Regions from separate parts of the Idiomarina sp. ST20R2A10 genome, predicted to be linked through region 1. Evidence: predicted binding sites of a transcription regulator. Region 1 holds the regulator's gene; each other region holds the start of a gene.
What was found. Region 1 encodes MetJ, which represses methionine synthesis genes. Its sites were predicted from a motif close to TAGACGTCTAGACGTCTA; they were not measured.
Positions count from the first base shown of each region.

Region 2: a site for MetJ is predicted at 5,883-5,900, ahead of metK (methionine adenosyltransferase). Genes of this name have one in related genera too.
Region 3: a site for MetJ is predicted at 4,019-4,036, ahead of msrA (peptide-methionine (S)-S-oxide reductase MsrA). Genes of this name have one in related genera too.

Region 1 is NZ_JBNIEY010000004.1:17,077-24,271, reverse strand. It holds gene argS (arginine--tRNA ligase) at 1-1,330, opposite strand, end outside; gene priA (primosomal protein N') at 1,423-3,633, opposite strand; gene rpmE (50S ribosomal protein L31) at 3,801-4,019, shown strand; gene ACP7H9_RS07500 (malic enzyme-like NAD(P)-binding protein) at 4,262-5,506, shown strand; gene metJ (met regulon transcriptional regulator MetJ) at 5,503-5,826, opposite strand; gene ACP7H9_RS07490 (bifunctional aspartate kinase/homoserine dehydrogenase II) at 6,001-7,195, shown strand, end outside.
Region 2 is NZ_JBNIEY010000002.1:284,377-291,571, reverse strand. It holds gene rapA (RNA polymerase-associated protein RapA) at 1-287, opposite strand, end outside; gene ACP7H9_RS05535 (PhoH family protein) at 437-1,822, shown strand; gene ACP7H9_RS05530 (hypothetical protein) at 1,823-2,782, opposite strand; gene ACP7H9_RS05525 (hypothetical protein) at 2,804-3,094, opposite strand; gene ruvX (Holliday junction resolvase RuvX) at 3,132-3,566, opposite strand; gene ACP7H9_RS05515 (YqgE/AlgH family protein) at 3,563-4,120, opposite strand; gene gshB (glutathione synthase) at 4,181-5,125, opposite strand; gene ACP7H9_RS05505 (16S rRNA (uracil(1498)-N(3))-methyltransferase) at 5,136-5,867, opposite strand; gene metK (methionine adenosyltransferase) at 5,983-7,128, shown strand.
Region 3 is NZ_JBNIEY010000002.1:102,308-109,502, reverse strand. It holds gene ACP7H9_RS04675 (DUF3545 family protein) at 1-39, shown strand, start outside; gene suhB (inositol-1-monophosphatase) at 113-889, opposite strand; gene trmJ (tRNA (cytosine(32)/uridine(32)-2'-O)-methyltransferase TrmJ) at 998-1,720, shown strand; gene iscR (Fe-S cluster assembly transcriptional regulator IscR) at 1,787-2,266, shown strand; gene ACP7H9_RS04655 (IscS subfamily cysteine desulfurase) at 2,297-3,454, shown strand; gene msrA (peptide-methionine (S)-S-oxide reductase MsrA) at 3,451-3,996, opposite strand; gene ndk (nucleoside-diphosphate kinase) at 4,163-4,594, shown strand; gene ACP7H9_RS04640 (bifunctional tRNA (adenosine(37)-C2)-methyltransferase TrmG/ribosomal RNA large subunit methyltransferase RlmN) at 4,680-5,816, shown strand; gene ACP7H9_RS04635 (tetratricopeptide repeat protein) at 5,850-6,305, shown strand; gene ACP7H9_RS04630 (RodZ domain-containing protein) at 6,326-7,195, shown strand, end outside.

The sequences.
Region 1 (7,195 bases):
TGGTACGGTTTTTTGATAAGTCCGCGTACTTAACCGAGCTAATACCCACCACTTCAGCAACGCGTTTTTGCTGCTCATCTGTTAAATCAGTCGTTTTCTGCTGCAGTAGCTCTAGTGCACGACGTTCAGCTTCATCTAATAAATCAGCCAGCTTAGTCACACCACCGTCACGGCTCTTGTAAGGTTTGCCATCTTTGCCCATCACGGTACCAAAACCGTAATGGTCTAGCTGTATCTCGCCTTCCACAAAACCGGCTTTGCGTGCCAGCGTAAAAATTTGGTCGAAATGCAGCGACTGACGCGCATCCACAAAGTACATCAGGTGGTCACCACCTAACTGTTTCTGACGGTATTCAATAGCGGCTAAATCGGTGGTGGCATAGAGGTAGCCCCCGCCTTTTTTCTGCACAATAATAGGCAGCGGTTCGCCTTCTTTACCTTTGTATTCTTCAAGGAACACGCATTGTGCACCCTGATCTTCAGTCAACAGGCCTTTTTCTCGCAGGTGCTCAATAACACCCGGTAACTTGTCGTTATAAGCACTCTCTGCCATCACATCGTCACGAGTCAGTTTAACGCCTAAACGGTCGTAAACGTCCTGACAATGGCTCAGTGACACATCAATAAACTGGTTCCACAGCTTCAGGCAGTATTCGTCGCCCGACTGCAGTTTTACGACTAGCTGACGTGCACGGTCAGCAAACTCTTCGCTTTCGTCAAAACGTTGCTTGGCGGCTTTATAAAAAGTCTCCAGGTTGCTCAGCTCATATTCAGCAGACTGGTTATCCAGCGCTTCCATGTACGCTAAAAGCATGCCGAACTGCGTGCCCCAGTCGCCCACGTGGTTCTGGCGAATGACTTTATGCCCTAAAAACTCACACACGCGCGACACGGCGTCGCCAATAATGGCAGAACGCAAATGGCCTACGTGCATTTCTTTCGCCAGGTTAGGCGACGAGTAGTCAATAACAATGGTTTTGCTTTCTTCTGCCACATCCACGTTCAGGCTGTCGCTGCTGAGCATCGCGGTTAGCTGGTCTTTCAACTGGTCCTGCGAAATGGTGAAGTTAATAAAGCCCGGCCCGGCAATATCCATTTTCGACAACAGGGAGTTCTCCGGAACCGCGGCAACAATGGCTTCTGCCAACTGACGCGGATTCGATTTCGCAGGCTTTGCCAGCATTAATGCCAAGTTTGTCGCAAAGTCACCGTGAGACTTATCGCGGGGTCGGTCCAACTGAATGTTTACTGAATGATCCGCCGGAATTGTGCCCTGTGCTTTAAGTTGACCAATGGCTTCGGCCAGTAACTGTTCAAGTTGTTCTTTCATTAATGCGACTACCTGTATGAAAAATCGAAGAGGAAATTCAAAGCGCTTAGTTTAATCGCTACGCTCGATAAAAAAAACCGCTTAGTTGTTAATCAGCTGAAGTCTTGTGGATCAATATCCAGTGACCAGCGCACTTTTTTCAATAACGGCAAGGCGTTAATCTGCGGCAACAAGTGTTCGATAAGCTGAAAACGCAATTTACGCGACTGACAATGTAACAGTAATTGATAGCGGTAACGACCAGCTTTACGCTCCATTAAAGCTGGCATCGGCCCCAGTAAAAACGCACCTTCCACCTGCGGCATTAGCTGCTGAATTTGGGTCATAGCCTGTACCACCGAGTCTCTGTCGGTTGCTTCGCCACGAAACAACGCCAAATAAGAGAACGGCGGCAGCTCGCTTTGCTGGCGTTCGGCTAAAGCCGTCAGCGCGAAATGTGAATAGCCGTTGTTGAGTAAGTCCTGAATTAAGTCGTGCTCCGGATGGTGAGTTTGCAGTACCACCTTCCCGGCTTTGTGCTCCCGCCCGGCGCGACCAGCCACCTGAGTGTAAAGCTGTCCTAAACGCTCTGCTGCCCGGAAATCCGCACTGTAAAGCGCACCATCAACATCCAGCAGCGCCACCAAGGTCACATGCGGAAAGTGATGGCCTTTAGCCAACATCTGCGTGCCGACCAGCAAAGGGTACTCGTTATTTGTAGCTTTTTGCAGGTAGTCGTCTAACTGGCCTTTACGGCGGGTGGAGTCCCGGTCAATGCGCAGCACTCCGCGGCCCGGAAACATCTCCTTCAGGCTGTGCTCTAACTGTTCGGTACCCACGCCATGCGAAATTAAGTGCGTGGAGCCGCAGGAACCGCACTGCTTAGGTATTCGCTGCTGACTACCGCAATGATGACACTGCAACTGGTGATGAGCTTTATGTACGGTGTAATAAGCATCACAACGATGACACTGCGCCAGCCAGCCACATTCATGACACATTAACGCCGGTGCAAAACCACGACGGTTAAGGAACAGCAGTACCTGATTACCGCGTTCAATTTCTACCTGAATTTGTTCCTGCAACGCTTTGGAAACACCGGCTTTAATGGGCTGCTGCTTCAGGTCAATAAGCTCGTGTTTAACCATTTGCGCACCACCAGCTCGCTGCCCCAACTTAAGCCAGTGAAAACGCTTGCTGACCGCGTTATTCAAAGTTTCCAGCGAGGCCGTTGCACTACCCAGTACCAGCGGAATATTCAGCAACGATGCCCGTTTAATGGCAATGTCCCGAGCGTGGTAGCGAAAGCCGTCCTGTTGTTTGTAGGACAAGTCATGTTCTTCATCGACTACAATAAGCCCGAGTTTCTGACAGGGTGTAAACACCGCCGAGCGGGTGCCGATAATAATTGCCGCATGTCCGTGCTTTGCGTCCAGCCAGGTATTCAGTCGCTCTCTGTCGCTCATCCCGGAATGTAGCATCACCACCGGCGCGTCAAAGCGCTCTTTAAAGCGCTGCAAAGTCTGTGGAGTCAGGCCTATTTCCGGTACCAGCACCAATACCTGCTCTCCACGAGCCAGCACCGGCTCCATGGCTTGCAAATACACTTCGGTTTTGCCACTACCAGTAACCCCTTCCAGCAACAACGTACTGTGCTTCTGCTGTTGGTTAATGGTCGAAACCGCCACTGCCTGCTCGGTATTTAGTGCATGTCCCTGCTCTTTTAGCACCGATGACTGCTTTTGCCAGCCCTGATTCTTAGTCGGTGCCTGCTCGCGCACTTCAATCCAGCCTTTATCCTGTAAGGTACGAAGCACGGCTGAGGTGACGCCTATATCGGTCAAGTCGCTGCGTCTGAGCGGCTGATGTTTAAGCGCCGCCAGCACCTGCTGCTGTCTTGCAGCCCCTTTTAAATCATTAATGGACTGCGCCCGGCCTAAGTCGGTCAACGCATAAAAAGTTTCGGTCAGATATTCCGGCGCATCGCCTTTGCGCAACAGAACCGGCAGGCTGTTCGCAGCAACGTCACCCAGCGAGTGGTGGTAATAATCCGACGACCAGCGCACCAGCTGCCAGATATCATCCGGCCACAGTCGCTGCTCATCCAGAACCGAAGCAACCGACTTCAGTTCAAATGTTGGCGGTTCGTCACTGGCTTCGGCAACCACGTAACCCACTAGCTGACGCTGGCCAAAAGGCACGCGCACGCGGACTCCCTGCGGCAGTGGCTCGGCACTTTTGCACAGATAATCATAGGTTTGTCGAAGAGGTAGCGGCAGTGCGACTTTATAACGTCGTTCGCTGCCGGTGCTGGCTTGCTTCATGGCTCTATTCTGGAACGCTACCGCGCAGAATACAAGGCAGCAGATTCTGCTTGATCACAGGCGCAGGATCACATAAAATGCGCGGCTCTTAATTCATTGATGTTTTTTTGCGCATGGTGTTCGGCTTTGGATCGAATGGCGATGCGGCCCATAACTGAGGTAACCCCATGAAACAAGGTATTCATCCTAAGTACGAGACTTTAAAAGTCAGCTGTTCTTGCGGTCACACGTTCGAAACGCGTTCAACCCGCTCAGAAGATCTTCACCTGGACGTCTGTTCAGAGTGCCACCCGTTCTACACTGGTAAGCAACGTGTAATGGACACTGGTGGTCGTGTTGACAAATTTAAGAAGCGTTTTGGTGCTCTGGGCAAGAAAGATTCCTAAGAAAACCTATAGAAAACGCTGCTTAACAGCAGATTTTAAGAGAAAGGCGCTAAACAGCGCCTTTTTTTATGCCCGCTCGCCTAAACCTCCTATTGTTAAAGAAAAGTTAACTGGTGTACTTTTGAACACTCGTTAAATTTACTTCGCCTCAGTGGCCTTTAAAGGTGGAGGTAAGATTTGTTTCTTCGCTTAAAAGCGATAGACTGATTGGCATTCTGATAACCAGACTCAGGTATCACCGCATGACAGATTTTCGCCAACAGGCACTGGATTACCACGAATACCCGACCCCGGGTAAAATTTCGGTTGAACTCACCACTCCCGCAGAAACCAGCAAAGATTTAGCTTTGGCCTACAGCCCGGGCGTCGCAGAGCCGGTTCGGGAAATTGCTCAGGACCCGGACGCGGCTTACCGTTATACGGCCAAAGGCAATATGGTTGCGGTTATTACCAACGGAACCGCCATTCTTGGTCTGGGCAATTTAGGGCCACTGGCATCAAAACCGGTAATGGAAGGCAAAGCTCTTCTATTTAAGCGCTTCGCCGGACTAGATTCTATTGATATTGAAGTAAATCATCGTACTACTCAGGACTTTATCAATACCGTTGCTAACATTGCCGATACCTTTGGTGGCATCAACTTAGAAGACATTAAAGCGCCTGAATGTTTCGAAATAGAACAGGCGTTAATAGAGCGCTGCAATGTACCGGTATTCCACGATGATCAGCACGGTACTGCCATTGTGACGGCCGCAGGTATGCTTAATGCGTTGGAAATTCAGGGTAAAGACCTGGCGGAGTCTCGCATTGTTTGTCTTGGTGCCGGTGCTGCCGCCATTGCCTGTATGGAGCTTTTAATTAAATGTGGCGCACAACGCGAGCACATTTATATGCTCGACTCAAAGGGCGTTATCCATACTCGTCGCGATGACTTAAACGAATACAAGCAGCTGTTTGCCAACAACACCGACAAACGGACACTAAAAGACGTTATTGAAGGTGCCGATATCTTCGTGGGGGTTTCAGGGCCAAACTTACTCAGCGCAGAAGAGTTGAAACTTATGGCGCCTAACCCGGTTCTGTTTGCCTGCTCTAACCCAGACCCGGAGATTAAACCAGAAACCGCTATGGCGGCGCGTGATGACCTGATAATGGGAACCGGACGCTCGGACTACCCGAACCAGGTGAACAACGTTTTATGCTTCCCGTTTATGTTCCGCGGTGCATTAGATGTGCGCGCTACTGCTATTAATGACGAAATGAAGGTTGCAGCGGTGGAGGCCATTCGCCAGCTGGCGAAAGAGCCTGTTCCGGAATCAGTATTAAAAGCGGCCGGTGTCAAAGAGTTAACCTTCGGTCGTGATTATATTATTCCCAAGCCAATTGACCCGCGCTTGTGCCCACGGGTATCGCGCGCCGTTGCCGAAGCTGCGGTGAAGTCCGGCGCAGCTAAAATCGATTTACCGAAAAATTATATGCAGGATTAATCGTCGAGCTCTTCGTCGGTCGGAATAGGTAATCCCCGGGCTTCTAGCTCTTCGCGCACCGCTTTGGGGATTTTATTCGGATTAGATTTTTGCAAATCTTCATCTTCCGGCAGCGGCTGACCGGTAAAAGCGTGTAAAAACGCCTCACACAGCAGTTCGCTGTTGGTAGCATGGCGCAGATTATTAATTTGGCGACGGGTTCGTTCATCGGTCAGTACTTTTAACACGCGCGTGGGTATTGAGACCGTAACTTTTTTCACCTGCTGACTCTTACGACCGTGTTCAGCATAAGGGTAAATATATTCGCCGTTCCATTTCATTGTTATTGTCCCGCTATATAACAAAACCACATAAGTTATAATGAATTGTACCCGAATGAACGACCCCGTCAAATTTTATCCGTCTAGATGGCTAAAAGTTGCTGACATTTGCCTGACAATATTTTAGCCTTAGTAGCAGTTACCTAATTCAAGCGAGTAGTTAAGGAAGGCGGAATGACAACAACTCAGCTCACAGAAGAGCAAAAGCAAGCCGTTGCCGACAGCGTTCAGGTGCATAAGTTTGGCGGCAGCAGTCTTGCTGATGCGTTCTGCTATCGCCGCGTTGCCCGAATTGTAACCGAGTATGCTGGTGCCAGCGACTTAGTCGTCGTTTCCGCAGCCGGAGATACAACCAACCGCATTCTTGCCATTATTAATTCTAAGGCGCAGCCAGGCGACACCGCCAGCATTCTGCTAGATCAATTAGAGAGTTTTCAGCAAGGGCTGATCACCGAATTATTAAGCGGTAATTTGCAGCAGCAACTTCTGCAACAGTCACAACAAGACTTCACCCGCTGGCGTCGTTGGTTAGCCAGCGACGAAGCCATTAGCCATAACGCCGAATTACTGTCGTACGGCGAACTTTGGTCTGCCCGCTTGTTATCAGCTTTACTGCAAAAACAGGGCACCCGCGCCGACCACATTGATGCCCGCGACTTTTTACTCGCTGCAGATGCCCCTGAACCCGTTATTCAGGTAGAACATTCTCGTGAAAAACTATTACAAAGAGTAGCTCCTCACTCGGGCACCCGCTTTATTGTTACCGGCTTTATTGCCCGCGGTTTAAATGGCGAAAGTTTAACGTTGGGCCGTAACGGCAGTGACTATTCAGCAACCTTAGTAGGCAGTCTGCTGGATACACGTCAGGTTACTATCTGGAAAGACGTAGCCGGCGTTTATTCGGCAGACCCGCGCAAAGTTGAGCGCGTAGTCAGTTTACCAACATTAGACTGGACCGAGGCTGAAGAACTGGCGCGCCTTGGCAGCCCAGTTCTGCACCCAAGAACCTTTCAGCCGGTCGACCGTCAGCGTATGGTCATTTCCGTTCGCTCCAGCCTGAAAGTAGAAAATCAGCAAACGCGTATTGGTCAGTTCCAGAATACCCAACCTCGTGGAAAAGTCTTCACTTCACTGTCTGAAGTGGTGCTGTTTAAGGTTGAGCTGCACGATAAAGCCTTAGTGAAACGTCTGGATGAACTGGAACTAGAGCCACTGGTCAGCTGGACCGAGCCGGAAAATCATCAGCAGTATCTGGTGTTTCATCAAAACCACTTAGACTACCTGACCGGCTGGTTGGACAGTCTGGGCGCCGGTGACGCCATTACTCAAATTCGCGGGTATTCCATGCTGGCCATTGTCGGCAACCGCA
Region 2 (7,195 bases), on a different contig from region 1:
ACAACCGGCTCCTGGTTGTCATCGCGTAAACCATGGTAGGTCACAATACCCTGTGACTCTGTCAGCTCCTGAATTGTGAAGCTCCAGCCATCGGCGTGTTTGCCCTGTTGCTGTACTTGCAGTTGATAACGGGCCAGAGGGGCTTCCTGAGCTGAATACAGTCGCACTTCACCGGTTGCGGGGAACATCACGGTTAAGTGACGCCCTTCGGCCTGGGTGATCATGCCTAGCCCTAATTCGGTTTCAGTTTCACTAAGGTAACGCTGTCCAACTCTAAACTCGCTCACTACACACTCCCGCGCGCCATTTACCAAGGTCGCAATGGTACTTAATTCGCTCGCCAATTCCGAGGAAAAATTTATTTCTGTAACCGTTGTGTCATGAATTTTAGGCTAAGCTGTAAGAAAAGAATAATCACATGCAAAGGTACGCGCTAATGACAACAAACGCTGGCAAGTTCTTTATCCTGGATACCAACATTCTTCTGCACGACCCTCTCGCTTTTCTCAACTTCGATGAACACAACGTGGTTATCCCCATGGTGGTTCTGGAAGAGCTCGACAATATAAAAGATCGCAATAGAGATGTGAGCCGCGAAGCACGGGTCGCCATTCGCTCGCTCGAGGAGGTTTTGAAAGAGGCCACACCGGAAGAAATTGTTGCTGGTGTTCCGTTAAACAGGGTGCAAGGCGAGCATACGGCGAACGGAACCCTGGCCATTTTCCCCGACTATCAGCTGGAGCAGACCGAGTCAGTGTTGTCGCTGGCAGAGAACGACCACCGCATTATTCAGGCGGCACTGGAAATTCAACGGGAGCGCTCGCCGGCTGGCGTGGTGCTGGTTACCAAAGACATCAATATGCGCCTGAAAGCCAAAGGCGCAGGTATGAAGTACGTTGATGATTATCGCACCGACCAGCTTATTGACGACATTCGCTTGCTGACCAAAGGGTTTTATAAGTTTGAAGGTGACTTCTGGTCGCAGGTGGGTGAAGTCCAAACGCAGCAGGAAGGCCGCGATGCTTACCACACGGTGAGTCGCGAACTGCTGCCTCAGGTTTTTGCTAATGAATACATTATTGACTCAACTAATAATTTTGCGGCACGGGTGGAAGAATACGACAGCGAAACTGTAACGCTGATGGATTTAAGCGTAGAACGGATGATGTCTTATGGAGCCTGGGGGGTTCACCCGAAGAATATTTATCAGGCTATGGCATTGCACGCTTTACTGGATACCAGTATGGATATGGTGACTCTCACCGGCCCGGCCGGTAGTGGTAAGACGTTTCTCGCCCTTTCAGCAGCATTGCAAATGGTGGTGGAGCAGGGCATTTATGAGAAAATTATCGTTACCCGCAATACGCCTGAAATTGCCGAATCTATTGGTTATTTGCCCGGCACCGAAGAAGAAAAAATGGCACCCTGGCTGTCGGCCATAACAGACTCTCTGGAAGCTCTGCATAAGCAGGATGAGAGCATGGAATCGAGCCTGAATTACATAATGAAAAAGGCCAACATTCAGTTTAAATCGCTGAACTTTATGCGCGGGCGTAGCATACAAAATGCCATTGTTATTCTGGATGAAGCTCAGAATTTAACCGCGTCTCAGCTAAAAACGCTTATTACCCGCTGTGGCGAGAACACCAAATTAGTGGTGTCGGGTAACCTGGCGCAAATTGATAGTTACTATTTAACCGCGGTAACCTCGGGGCTGACTTACATCGTTGAGCGGTTTAAAGACTATCCGGGTAGTGCAACCATCAACTTAAACGGTGTGGTGCGAAGTCCACTTGCTAAATTTGCGGAAGAGCACCTGTAGTCAGTTGAGTGGTACCACGGTGTACTGCTGAGTTTCTACCTGAAATTTAGTCTTTTCGCTAACCTGGCCCATCGGCATTGCTGCGGGGCCAGTTACATCAACCAGCACGTAATTACTCCCTTGGTGTTTAACTGCCGTATCCCCGGGTTGCCTGCTAATAGCAATGCCAAAAACTGCGTGCTCAGGCAAATAAATAATGGCCATTTTGGGCGTTTCGATAATTTGCTTTATAACCGAGGTCATTAAGGTGACTTTGCTGTCGCAGTCCCCCTGATTGTAATAAAGCAACTGGTTTGGAGGGACAAAGCCATCGCCCCGGCTATCCAGTTTGCTGTTTAAGTCGTTGTACGGTATTTGCTGAATAAAACTGGCGACATAGTTGATGTAATTTCTTTGGGTATTCGTACCCAGCTGTTCACCAATGGCCTGTATTAACGGTCTTAGAGTTGGAGTAACTTCACTGGCTATAGCCGGGTGGTCGGGAATAATACCCTGCTCTCCGGGAGGCAGGGTCAACTGACGGTAGAAGTTTGCATCCAGATAGTCATGCCAACGTTCGTTATAGTAATCACGCAAACGCCTTTTGTAGTCGTTAAACTGTTGCTGTTTTTGTGCTGTTCTGGCGTTTGCCGTAACTAACTCAACGGACTGCTGGCGCGGAGTTAAACGAGCCTGAATGCCTTGCCACTGCTGTTGCTTAATGTAACGGTTGAGTTGATGTGCCAGTTCGCGTTGACTGCGTTCACGATTAAACCCGCGGTAACGTTTTAGTGGCTGTAGGAACTCTTTTTTATCGACCTGGAAACTGAATGACTGTTGACGGTCATCGAAATCGCGCCACTGGTAAGAAAAAACAAGTTGTTCGTTATCGGTTTCATTAAGCTGGAAAAAGTTTTGGCTGTAGGCGACAGAGGGGATGACAAAGAGTAACCAGACAACAGCACAGAGTTTATGTGTCATTCTGGTTACTCCCGTTAATTTCTAGAACTTCATTTCTGTAATAGGACTGTCTTCAAATTTAAGGTCAACTTGATACTCGACGCCACCGGCACGAACAAAAAAGTAGGTTTTATCTTTTTTAAAGACTTCCTGCAGAGTTACAATCCGGAAACCCGGGCGACGCTCAGCCGACATGTCCGTTAATTCTACAGAGCCGCGCGAAACCAATATGTTTTGGTAACGAGGACCAGTAATTAAAAGCAGTTTTTTATTTTCATCTTTCAGTAAAATGGTGTTACCGGTTACTGAATAGGGTTCTTCATTACCAAACAAGGCCAGCTCCTATCGCTTTAACTTATTACTGACGACACTATAACGAATTATCGCTTTTTGGCAAATAACCGTTCATAAAATCTTCAACAATAATTAATGCAGCCTGACTATCAACCGCACCTTTTTTCAGTTTACGAAAGCCTCCTTCAGCAAACAGGCTTTCTCGTGCCGAGGTCGAAGTCAGGCGTTCGTCCTGAAATGCTACGGGTAAACCGAAGCGCCCATGTAAACGGTTACCAAACTTTTTGGCTCTTTGAGTTAGCGGCTGTTCGGTGCCATCCATATTTAAGGGCAGACCCACTACCAACTGTTCGGGCTGCCATTCGGCAAACAGCTTTTCAATCAGTTGCCAGTCGGGAATGCCTTCTTTGGCCTTAATAGCTGCTAAAGGCGATGCGGTTGCTGTTATGGTCTGGCCCACTGCAACGCCAATACTTTTGGTGCCAAAATCAAAGCCTATTACTGTGCTCATGCGTGTCCTACATCCGGCCCCAGTTGCCACACGTCAAACCCCAGTTGCTCGGTGGCTTTTCGCCAACGTTCGGAGGGTGGAGTATTGAACAGCAGCTCCGGGTCTGCCGGAATAGCCAACCAGGAATTTTCCCCTAGCTCCTCTTCCAGTTGTCCGGCCTCCCAACCTGCGTAGCCTAAAGTCAGAAGAAACTGCGGTGGCGCAGCCGATGATCCAAGAGCTTCCAGAATATCGCGCGAGGTGGTCACCATAATATCGTCACTCATCTTCTGGCTTGCGCGCCAATTGTCCTGCGGAGGGTGGATCACAAAGCCACGCTCACGGCCTACAGGCCCGCCCTGATAAACGCTGCCCTGTAAGTGCTGGTTATTTTCCGGGTAAACAATTTCCAGTTTATCCAGCAGCGAGGTTACGCTTAAATCGGCCGGCTGATTAATAACTAAGCCCATAGCGCCTTCTTCATTGTGCTCGCAGATATAGGTCACGGTCCGTTTAAACATTGGATCGTTCAGCATAGGTGTTGCTATCAATAAATGGTTCTGCAAACTGTTCATCGATTCACCGACTCCTTAACGATAATCTCTACTTACAACATGGGGGCGCATAGTTGAATTTCAATTCAGTTTTGCTTCTATTGCCTTAAAGACCTGTTCAGCAATATTAATGTCGTAGGCGTTTTCAATTTCGCGCATACAAGTTGGGCTGGTCACATTTATTTCCGTAATGCGATCACCAATAACGTCCAGGCCAACAATAATGAGCCCACGTTTTTTCAGTTCCGGTGCGACTTTACGAGCCAGAGCCCAGTCACTGTCAGATAAAGGCTGAGCGCGCCCGCTGCCTCCGGCGGCAAGGTTTCCACGGGTTTCTCCGGCGCTGGGAATACGCGCTAAAGAATAAGGCACAGGCTCACCATCAATAATTAAAATGCGCTTGTCGCCGTCTTTAATCTCTGGCAAGTACTTTTGCACCATGGCGTAGCGCTGACCTTTCTCAGTCAGAGTTTCAATAATAACGCCTAAGTTACTGCCATCGGCGCCCACTTTAAAAATTGAAGCGCCTCCCATACCGTCCAGCGGTTTTAAAATCACCTCACCATGCTTTTTATGGAAAGCTTTAATGACATCCGCTCTGGAACTCACTAGCGTGTCGGCAATAGAATCCGCGAACCACGAAGTAAAGAGTTTTTCGTTGCAGTCACGCAGGCTCTGCGGTTTATTCACCACCAGACTACCGCGTTGCTCGGCCAGTTCCAGAATCTGCGTGGCGTATAAAAACTCGCTGTCAAAAGGCGGATCTTTACGCATCATAATGACGTCAAAATCCTCCAGCGGACGGTATTCACTGTCGCTTAAGCTGTAAAAGTCCGTCTTTTGATCTTGAACGCGAACTTCCCGTGCAAAGGCCATTGGTTGACCGTTATCAATAACTAAGTCGCCCATTTCCAGATAGAAACACTGATAACCACGTGCCTGAGCTTCCAACAATAAACGAAAACTGGTGTCTTTTTCGGTTTTAACGGTGGCGATAGGGTCCATCACCATAGCTAACTTCTTCATGTAAACTCCTTTAGCTTAAGTCGCCAAACTGATACTGCACGGCGGTTAGCGCTGAAAGCGCGGCGGTTTCTGTTCTTAATATTCTTGGTCCTAAACGCATGGGTTTAAACCCCTGTTGTCCGGCGGCACTGACTTCAGTATCAGTGAACCCGCCCTCAGGACCAATCAATAATTGTATTCCCTTCTCGGCCTGCTGAAATGACGACAACGGCTGGGTGGCGGTTGGGTCTAAGGTCAGGCGCAACCCTTCAAAGCTGCTTGCAATAAAATCAGTGAGTTGCTGTGCTGGCTTCACTTGTGGAACCACGCTACGGCCACATTGCTCGCAGGCAGAATGGACAATTTTCTGCCATTGCAGCTGTTTCTTTTCCAGCCTGTCGCCACTTAATTTCACGCCACAGCGCTCACTGAACAGCGGGGTAATTTCGGTTACCCCCAGCTCTACCGACTTTTGCAGTACAAAGTCCATGCGGTCACCGCGCGAAACGACCTGCGCTAAATGAATATTGACCGGTGACTCAGATGCGTTAGCCTGACTGCTGGTTGCAATAAACTGCGCTGACTTTTTTTGAACTGAGGTAATCTTTGCCTCGTAGTTCTGACCGTCACCGTTAAATAAAACAATGCTATCACCTACGTTCAAACGCAAGACTTTGATCAGGTGCTGGAAAGCATCCGGACTCAATTCGGTTTCATTTTGTAAGGTTATAGAGGCGGGGTGATAAATCCGCGGTACTCGCATGTCGTCAGCCTTATTCGGACTTTTAGACGTCCAGAAGTAGAAAAAAACAGAGTGATCGGTTACATTATGCAACCAGTATTAAACGATTTCATTAAAATTAAGGAATAGTGGGCATATGTCACGTCACCTGTTTACCTCAGAGTCAGTGTCCGAAGGGCATCCGGACAAAATTGCCGACCAGATATCCGATGCAGTTTTAGACGCAATTTTAGCAAAAGATCCTAAAGCCCGTGTTGCTTGTGAAACTTACGTGAAAACCGGCATGGTACTGGTTGGTGGTGAAATTTCGACAAAGGCCTGGGTTGATGTTGAAGACTTGGCGCGTCAAACCGTAAAAGATATTGGTTACCGGCACTCTGACATGGGGTTTGACGGAGCATCGTGTGCTGTCTTAAACGCTATTGGTAAGCAAAGTGGTGATATCAACCAGGGCGTTGACCGTGCTAATCCGGAAGAGCAGGGTGCAGGTGATCAGGGCTTAATGTTTGGTTATGCTTCAAATGAAACCTCAGTTTTAATGCCGGCTCCTATTACATACGCGCACCGCGTTATGCAGCGTCAGTCGGAAGTACGCAATAACGGCACACTGGACTGGTTGCGACCGGACGCGAAAAGTCAGCTGACCTTCGTTTATGAAAACGGTAAGCCAGTCGCCATTGATACGGTCGTGCTCTCCACTCAGCACCGAGAAGACATTACTCAGGAAACGCTGCGCGAAGCGGTGATGGAAGAAATTATCAAGCCTGTATTGCCGGAGCAGTGGGTTTCAAAAGACACGCAGTTTCACATTAACCCAACCGGTCGTTTCGTGGTCGGCGGGCCTATGGGTGACTGCGGGTTGACCGGACGTAAGATTATTGTCGATACCTATGGCGGCATGGCGCGTCACGGTGGTGGTGCATTCTCGGGTAAAGACCCGTCAAAAGTTGACCGCAGTGCGGCTTATGCAGCGCGTTATGTTGCTAAGAACCTGGTCGCTGCTGGTCTGGCTGAACGTTGTGAGCTGCAAATTTCTTACGCCATTGGTGTAGCAGAACCAACTTCTATTAGCATCGATACCTTCGGTACGTCTAAGCACTCAGAAGAGCAATTAATTGCGCTGGTGCGTCGTCATTTTGACTTGCGGCCATATGGATTAATCAAAATGCTTGACCTGGAACGCCCAATCTATAAACAGACAGCGGCATACGGGCATTTTGGCCGAGACAACCTGCCGTGGGAACAAACCGACAAAGCCGCCGATTTACAGGCTGATATTTAAACAAAATATTGCCTATAAATTTGCTTGTACCCCCTGAAATGTGGAGAATACGCGCATCGCAAGTTGC
Region 3 (7,195 bases), on a different contig from region 1:
TACTCGCTTGAACTCGATTTAGAAGAAATCGAACTATAAAAAAGAACGCCGTCTGGGTTAGCTCAGACGGCGTTTTGCTTTTGGGCTTACTGCTCTTGTTTTTAGAAAGAGCTTAGCGAATTTGTGCCAGCATTTGTTTTAATGCTTTTGGTGCACCGGCTGCTATGTTGCCTGACTGAATGTAGTTGTGGCCACCCTGAAAGTCACTGACTATGCCACCGGCTTCGCGAACCAATAATTCGCCAGCCAACATATCCCACGGCTTAAGACCCATTTCCCAGAAGGCGTCGTGGCGTGCTGCTGCAACGTAAGCTAAGTCCAGTGCTGCTGCGCCTGCGCGACGAACGTCGGCACAGTGCTCAAACAACTTGCTGAACATTTCCAGGTATTCCGGTAAACGGTTTTTCATTTTGAACGGGAAACCCGTTGCTAAAATAGCGCCTTTTAATTCCACTTTAGGTGAAATACGTAAACGACGACCATTTAGCTGCGCACCGGCGCCGCGGGTAGCGGTAAATAATTCTTCGCGCATAGGATCGTAAACAACGGCCTGTTGAACAGAGCCTTTGTGAAGCAACGCTATAGAGATACAAAAATGGGGGATACCGCGCATGTAATTGGTGGTGCCGTCTAGCGGATCAATAACCCACTGGAAGTCGTTTTCTTTTCCAGCTTGAGTACCGCTTTCTTCTGCGATGATGCCGTGATCAGGGTAAGACTTTTTGATGGTGTTGATAATAGCCTGCTCTGCGGCTTTATCCATATCAGTAACCCAGTCGTTCAAACCTTTTGATTCGGCTTCAACAGGACTGCCCTGGTCGAAATTTTTAACTAAAATTTTGCCGGCCGCACGCGCTGCGCGCACCGCAATATTTAACATCGGATGCATACCAATTACCTGTGCTGTAAAAGAACAATTTTCGGTCGCGGATCATACCAGTGTTACGGTATCATGCCAAACTTTTCCATAAGCCGAGAAAAACTCAAGGGAAACGCCATGCTTGATAACATTCGTATTGTTCTGGTGAATACGTCTCATACCGGAAACATAGGCTCTGTCGCCCGTGCCATGAAGACTATGGGGTTGTCTAAATTAACCCTAGTTGACCCTGTGCAGGAGCCTGACAGTCACGCATCGGCGTTGGCCGCTGGCGCAACCGATATTCTGGCGTCGGCGACTATTGTGGATACTCTGCAGGAAGCTATAGCCGACTGTGGTCTGGTTATTGCCACTAGCGCTCGTAATAGAACATTGGATTGGCCGCTGTTAGGCCCGCGAGAGTGTGCGGCAAAAGTATTGGAGGAGACCAGTCAGCATCAGGTTGCTCTGGTATTTGGCCGTGAAAACAGTGGATTAACCAACGAAGAGCTACAGCAAAGTCAGTTTCATTTACACATACCAACTAACCCCGATTACAGCTCGCTGAACCTGGCTATGGCGGTGCAGACTGTAAGTTATGAGCTACGCATGCAGTGGCTGGAATCGAAACAACGCGCTCCGGAAAATTTACCGGAGTACCCGCGCGCTGAAGATTTAGAACGGTTTTATGAGCATCTTGAAAAGACTCTGGGTCAGACTGGGTTCATTGTTCCTCAGCACCCCGGACAAGTCATGACGAAATTGCGTCGTTTATTTAACCGAGCCCGCCCGGAAGAAAATGAAATTAATATTTTACGTGGCATCTTAGCCTCTGTGGACAAATCAACGGGTAATACTTGACTAAAATAGTCGGGAATGTAGAATCTCAATACATTAACGATGAATTAAACAGCAGAGGAAACCACCATGCGCCTGACGTCAAAAGGTCGATACGCAGTAACAGCTATGCTGGACGTTGCGCTTTTTACGGCAAATGGTCCCGTGCCGTTAGCGGATATTTCTGAGCGTCAGGGAATATCTCTGTCGTATTTAGAGCAGTTGTTTTCGCGCTTACGTAAGCACGGGTTGGTGGACAGTGTGCGAGGTCCCGGTGGTGGTTATCGTCTGGGCTGTGCCGCAAACGATATTTCTGTTGGTGCCGTTATTCACGCGGTGGACGAGTCAATTGATGCAACACGTTGTCAGGGTAAAGCTAACTGTCAGGGCGGCGAACGTTGTCTGACCCACTCTTTGTGGGAAGGGTTAAGCGACAGAATATCCGACTTTCTTGACGGTATTACGCTGGCCGAGTTGATGAAGAAAGAGGACGTCGGTGACGTTCTGAATAGGCAGAATGCGTTGCATAACCACAGTGAAGAAGAGATTAAGTTAAACTCTCACCTATAATATTGCCTTTAAGTTGTCAGGAGCAAGCAAGTGTCTAAGTTACCTCTTTATTTTGATTATGCTGCAACCACGCCGGTAGACCCTGTTGTAGCAGAAAAAATGATGGGATGTTTAACGCAGGATGGCTTGTTTGGTAACCCGGCATCGCGTTCGCATAAGTACGGCTGGCAGGCAGAAGAAGCTGTCGATATTGCCCGGAATCAGGTTGCTGACCTTATTAATGCCGACGCGCGCGAAATTGTTTTTACCTCAGGTGCGACTGAGTCAGATAACCTCGCCATAAAAGGCGCAGCTCAGTATTACTCAGATAAAGGTAAACACGTTATTACACTTAAAACCGAGCACAAAGCGGTTTTAGATACCTGTGCGCAGCTGGAAAAAGAAGGCTTTGAAGTGACGTATCTGGATGTCGGAACAGACGGCTTGCTGGATATGGATTTGTTCCGCTCAGCCTTGCGCGAAGATACGGTGTTAGTGAGCGTAATGCTGGTTAATAACGAAATTGGCGTGCTTCAGGATATAACCACTATAGGTCAATTGTGCCGTGAAAATGGCACAATATTTCATGTTGATGCTGCACAGGCCGCCGGAAAACTTCCGATGAATATGGCCACGTTACCTGTTGATTTAATGTCACTTTCTGCGCACAAGATGTATGGCCCCAAAGGCATTGGGGCATTGTATGTACGCCGCACTCCGCGAGTTCGGCTGCTGGCGCAAATGCATGGCGGCGGTCACGAGCGGGGCATGCGTTCAGGCACATTACCAACTCACCAGATTGTCGGTATGGGTGTTGCGGCGGAACTTGCCCGTAACGAGCTGGAACTGGAGCCTGCAAGAGTGGAAAATCTGCGTCAGCGACTATGGAAAGGGGTTAGCCAGTTAGAAGGTGTAACTTTGAATGGCTCTGAACAGCAACGCGTGCCGCATATTACTAACATCAGTTTTGCCGGGGTTGATGGCGAATTGCTGCTAATGGCGTTAAAAGATCTTGCGCTTTCTTCGGGCTCGGCCTGCACCTCTGCTAGCGTTGAGCCTTCGTATGTCCTTAGTGCTTTAGGGGTTGGGCATGAACTGGCAATGAGTTCACTGCGCTTTAGCATTGGGCGTTACACTTCCGAAGAAGACATTGACAGTGCGATAGAGCTTATCCACCGCACTGTAGGTACTTTGCGAGGCGCTGCTTAGTCCTTAAGCAGGCCAGCAAAGGTTTTACGGAATTTAGCCAGCTTCGGTGAAATTACCGCCTGACAATACGGGTTTTCCGGGTTTCTGGCGTAATAATTTTCGTGATAGTCCTCTGCCGGGTAAAAAGTCCCTAACTCAGTGATTTCCGTTACGATGGGAGCCGCAAATGCTGCATCGGCTTCAAGTTCCGCAATAATATTTTCCGCTTCGCGTTTTTGCGCGTCGTTATGATAGAAAATTGATGTGCGATATTGCGTACCCACATCGTTGCCCTGACGATTGACCTGAGTTGGATCGTGCAGAGTGAAAAAGATTTCTAAGATTTGACGGTAAGAGATCTGCTCTGGATCGTACTGGAGTTGCGCAACTTCGGCATGTCCTGTTTCGCCACTGCAAACCTGCTCGTAAGTTGGATCGATGGTATGCCCGCCAGTGTAGCCCGATTTAACCGACTGAATGCCTTTTACCTGAAGGAAGGCTGACTCAACACACCAGAAGCAACCCCCACCAAGAGTGGCTTGTTCATATTCATTGTTCGCCATGTCAGAACTCCTTATCGTCAAATAGACGTCTATATGGCTATATAAGTTCTCCCATCCTAGCCGAGAATGAATGAAAAAACAATCACTGGGTATTCGATTTCTGTGCCGATCTCACGTATAATCCGCGCGACTGATTTATCCCTTAATTTTATTGGAGTTTATAACCATGGCTTTAGAGCGCACTCTATCAATTATCAAGCCTGATGCAGTTGCAAAAAACTTAATCGGCGCTATCTATAACCGTTTTGAATCTGCTGGTCTTCGCATTGTTGGTGCTAAAATGATGCACTTAAGCAAAGAACAGGCAGAAGGTTTCTATGCAGAACACAAAGAACGTCCTTTCTTTGGCGCTTTGGTTGAATTCATGACTTCAGGCCCTATCGTTGTTCAGGTTCTTGAAGGTGAAGACGCTGTACGTAAGAACCGCGACATCATGGGTGCTACGAATCCTGCAGAAGCACTGGCAGGAACTATTCGTGCCGACTATGCTGAAACTATAGACGAAAATGCGGTACATGGTTCAGACGCAACTGAATCTGCTGCTCGCGAAATTTCTTATTTCTTCAGCGACGAAGAAGTTTGCCAGCGCACTCGCTAAGACTGTATTCGAATGTAGCCTGATGCTATTGCATCAGGTGAGAGCCTGACGGAAACGTCAGGCTGCATCAGAAAACCGGAGCTTTATGACCAACGCAATAGATAAAAAAGTGAACTTACTCGACCTGAATCGTGAGGGAATTAAAGAGTTCTTTCGTGAAATGGGTGAGAAACCATTTCGTGCTGAACAAGTAATGAAGTGGCTGTATCACTTTTGTGTCGATGACTTTGATGAGATGACCAATCTTAATAAAGCATTGCGTGAAAAGCTCAAGCAAGTCGCTGAAATACGCGCGCCTGAAGTTCGCGAACAGCAGCAGTCATCGGACGGTACGATTAAGTTCGCTATGACCCTGTTCGACGGTCAGGACGTGGAAACAGTATGGATACCCGAGGGTGATCGCGCTACGTTGTGCGTGTCTTCTCAGGTTGGTTGTGCATTAGAATGTACTTTCTGCTCAACCGGGGCTCAAGGCTTTAACCGTAACCTCAGTGTGGCAGAAATCATCGGTCAGGTATGGCGGGTGAATCAGCTGTTAGGGGCTTATGGCAAGACCGGAATTAAACCCGTAACGAACGTGGTTATGATGGGCATGGGGGAACCTTTGCTTAACTTAAACAATGTCGTTCCGGCAATGGAGCTAATGTTAGATGACCTGGGTTTCGGTTTATCCAAACGCCGCGTTACGTTAAGTACTTCAGGTGTTGTTCCTGCGTTGGAAAAACTGCGTGAACGCATTGATGTGATGTTGGCTATTTCGTTGCACGCGCCAGACGATGAGTTGCGCAACGAGATTGTACCTATTAATAAGAAGTACAATATTGAAGAATTTCTGGCATCCAGCCGTCGTTATGTTGAGCAGTCAAAAGCTCAGCGTAAAGTAACGGTAGAGTATGTCATGCTGGACCATGTGAACGATTCAACCGATCAGGCACATGCGCTGGCAAAAACCTTAAAAGATACCCCGAGTAAAATTAATCTTATTCCATTTAATCCTTTCCCGGGTTCGGACTACGGACGCTCCAGTAACTCGCGAATTGACCGTTTTGCCAAAGTGCTTATGGAGTACGGTTTGACGGTAATGGTGCGGAAGACTCGTGGGGATGATATCGATGCAGCTTGCGGGCAATTAGTGGGCGATGTCATCGATCGTACAAAACGTATACTGAAACGTCAGCAGAAACAGCGTGGTGGGGAAGCAATAGCTGTAAAGACCACGTAAATTAACAGAATCGCAGGCACAAGGAGTGTGATAATGCGAACCGCTTTATTATTGATAGCCGCAGCGCTATATGGTTGTACCGCTAACCCTGAACAGTCGGTATCTGTGGGTAATGATGTACGGTTGCAGCTTGGACTTGCTTATTTGGCGCAAGGGAAATTGAAGCTTGCGCATCCGCATTTGCAAACCGCATTGACGAACAATCCCCGGTCTCTGGATGCCAATCTTGCTTTAGGGCAATGGTATTTAGCGACAAATGACGTTGATTCTGCTTTGTCACTTTACCAACAGACATTATCATGGCAACCTATGAGCGGTGCATTGTACAATAACTATGCGGTTGCACTGTGTGTGGCTGGTGACTGGGAAAAAGCACTCAGGTATTTTGATAAAGTGACATTGGATCCAGCGTATCCACATCATGCCAGAGCTGAGGCCAATAAAGCCGAATGTCTGGCTCGGGTAGGTCACGACGCAGCTCAACCATAACAGGGAAACCCCTTACAATCATGACTGCTGAAAACGAATCAACACAAGATAACAAAAAGCCAGAATCGGAAGCGGCACAAGAAACAGAGCAAAAGCCGAGTAAAGGTCCTGGTGAAATTCTGAGAGAAGCTCGTGAAGCTAAAGGTTTAGAGCAACGCGAGGTTGCAGACCAGTTGCGTTTGCGAAAGCAGATTATTGAATTACTGGAAGCCGATGATTATTCAACTTTCTCTACGGCAACCTTTATTAAAGGTTATTTACGCTCTTACGCCAAACTGCTTGATTTAGACGATACCGAGCTGTTTGAGGCTTATAAAGCCAGAGGCTATAAAGAAGTTGAAAGCAGCCAGATGCAGAGCTTCTCAAGACGTAAAAAGCACGAGGAAAGTGACAACCGCTTAATGTTAATTACTTATGTGGTTATCATTATTGTTGTGGCCTTGGTTATTTGGTGGTGGCAAGAGCCGGATCTTGGTTTTAGTGAAGGCGAAACTGGCACGCAGGAAAGTTCAGAAGTTTCTCCGGTAAATACTGATGATGAAGCTGATAACGTCGGTGATATTGAAATTTCAAACCAGCCGACAGAGCCACAAATTGCGCCGAATGAAGATGAAGCTATATTAGAGTCAGAAGTTGAAGCTGATGACACGAATGTTGCGGTCGAGTCGGTACAAGAACCCGTTAGTGAAAGCGGCGAGAATGACAACGAGAATAACGACGAATCGCAGGCCGCTAACACTGAGCCGGCGGCTAATGATGTTAGCGATACCCAAGAGTTACCAACTGAAACTGCCGAGCAGACAGATAACCAAGCTGAAACTTCGGTCGAGTCAGAAGCTGTTGAGCCGTCGCCGCAACCAGAAGCTGTTTCAGCGAGCCTGGTGTTAGAG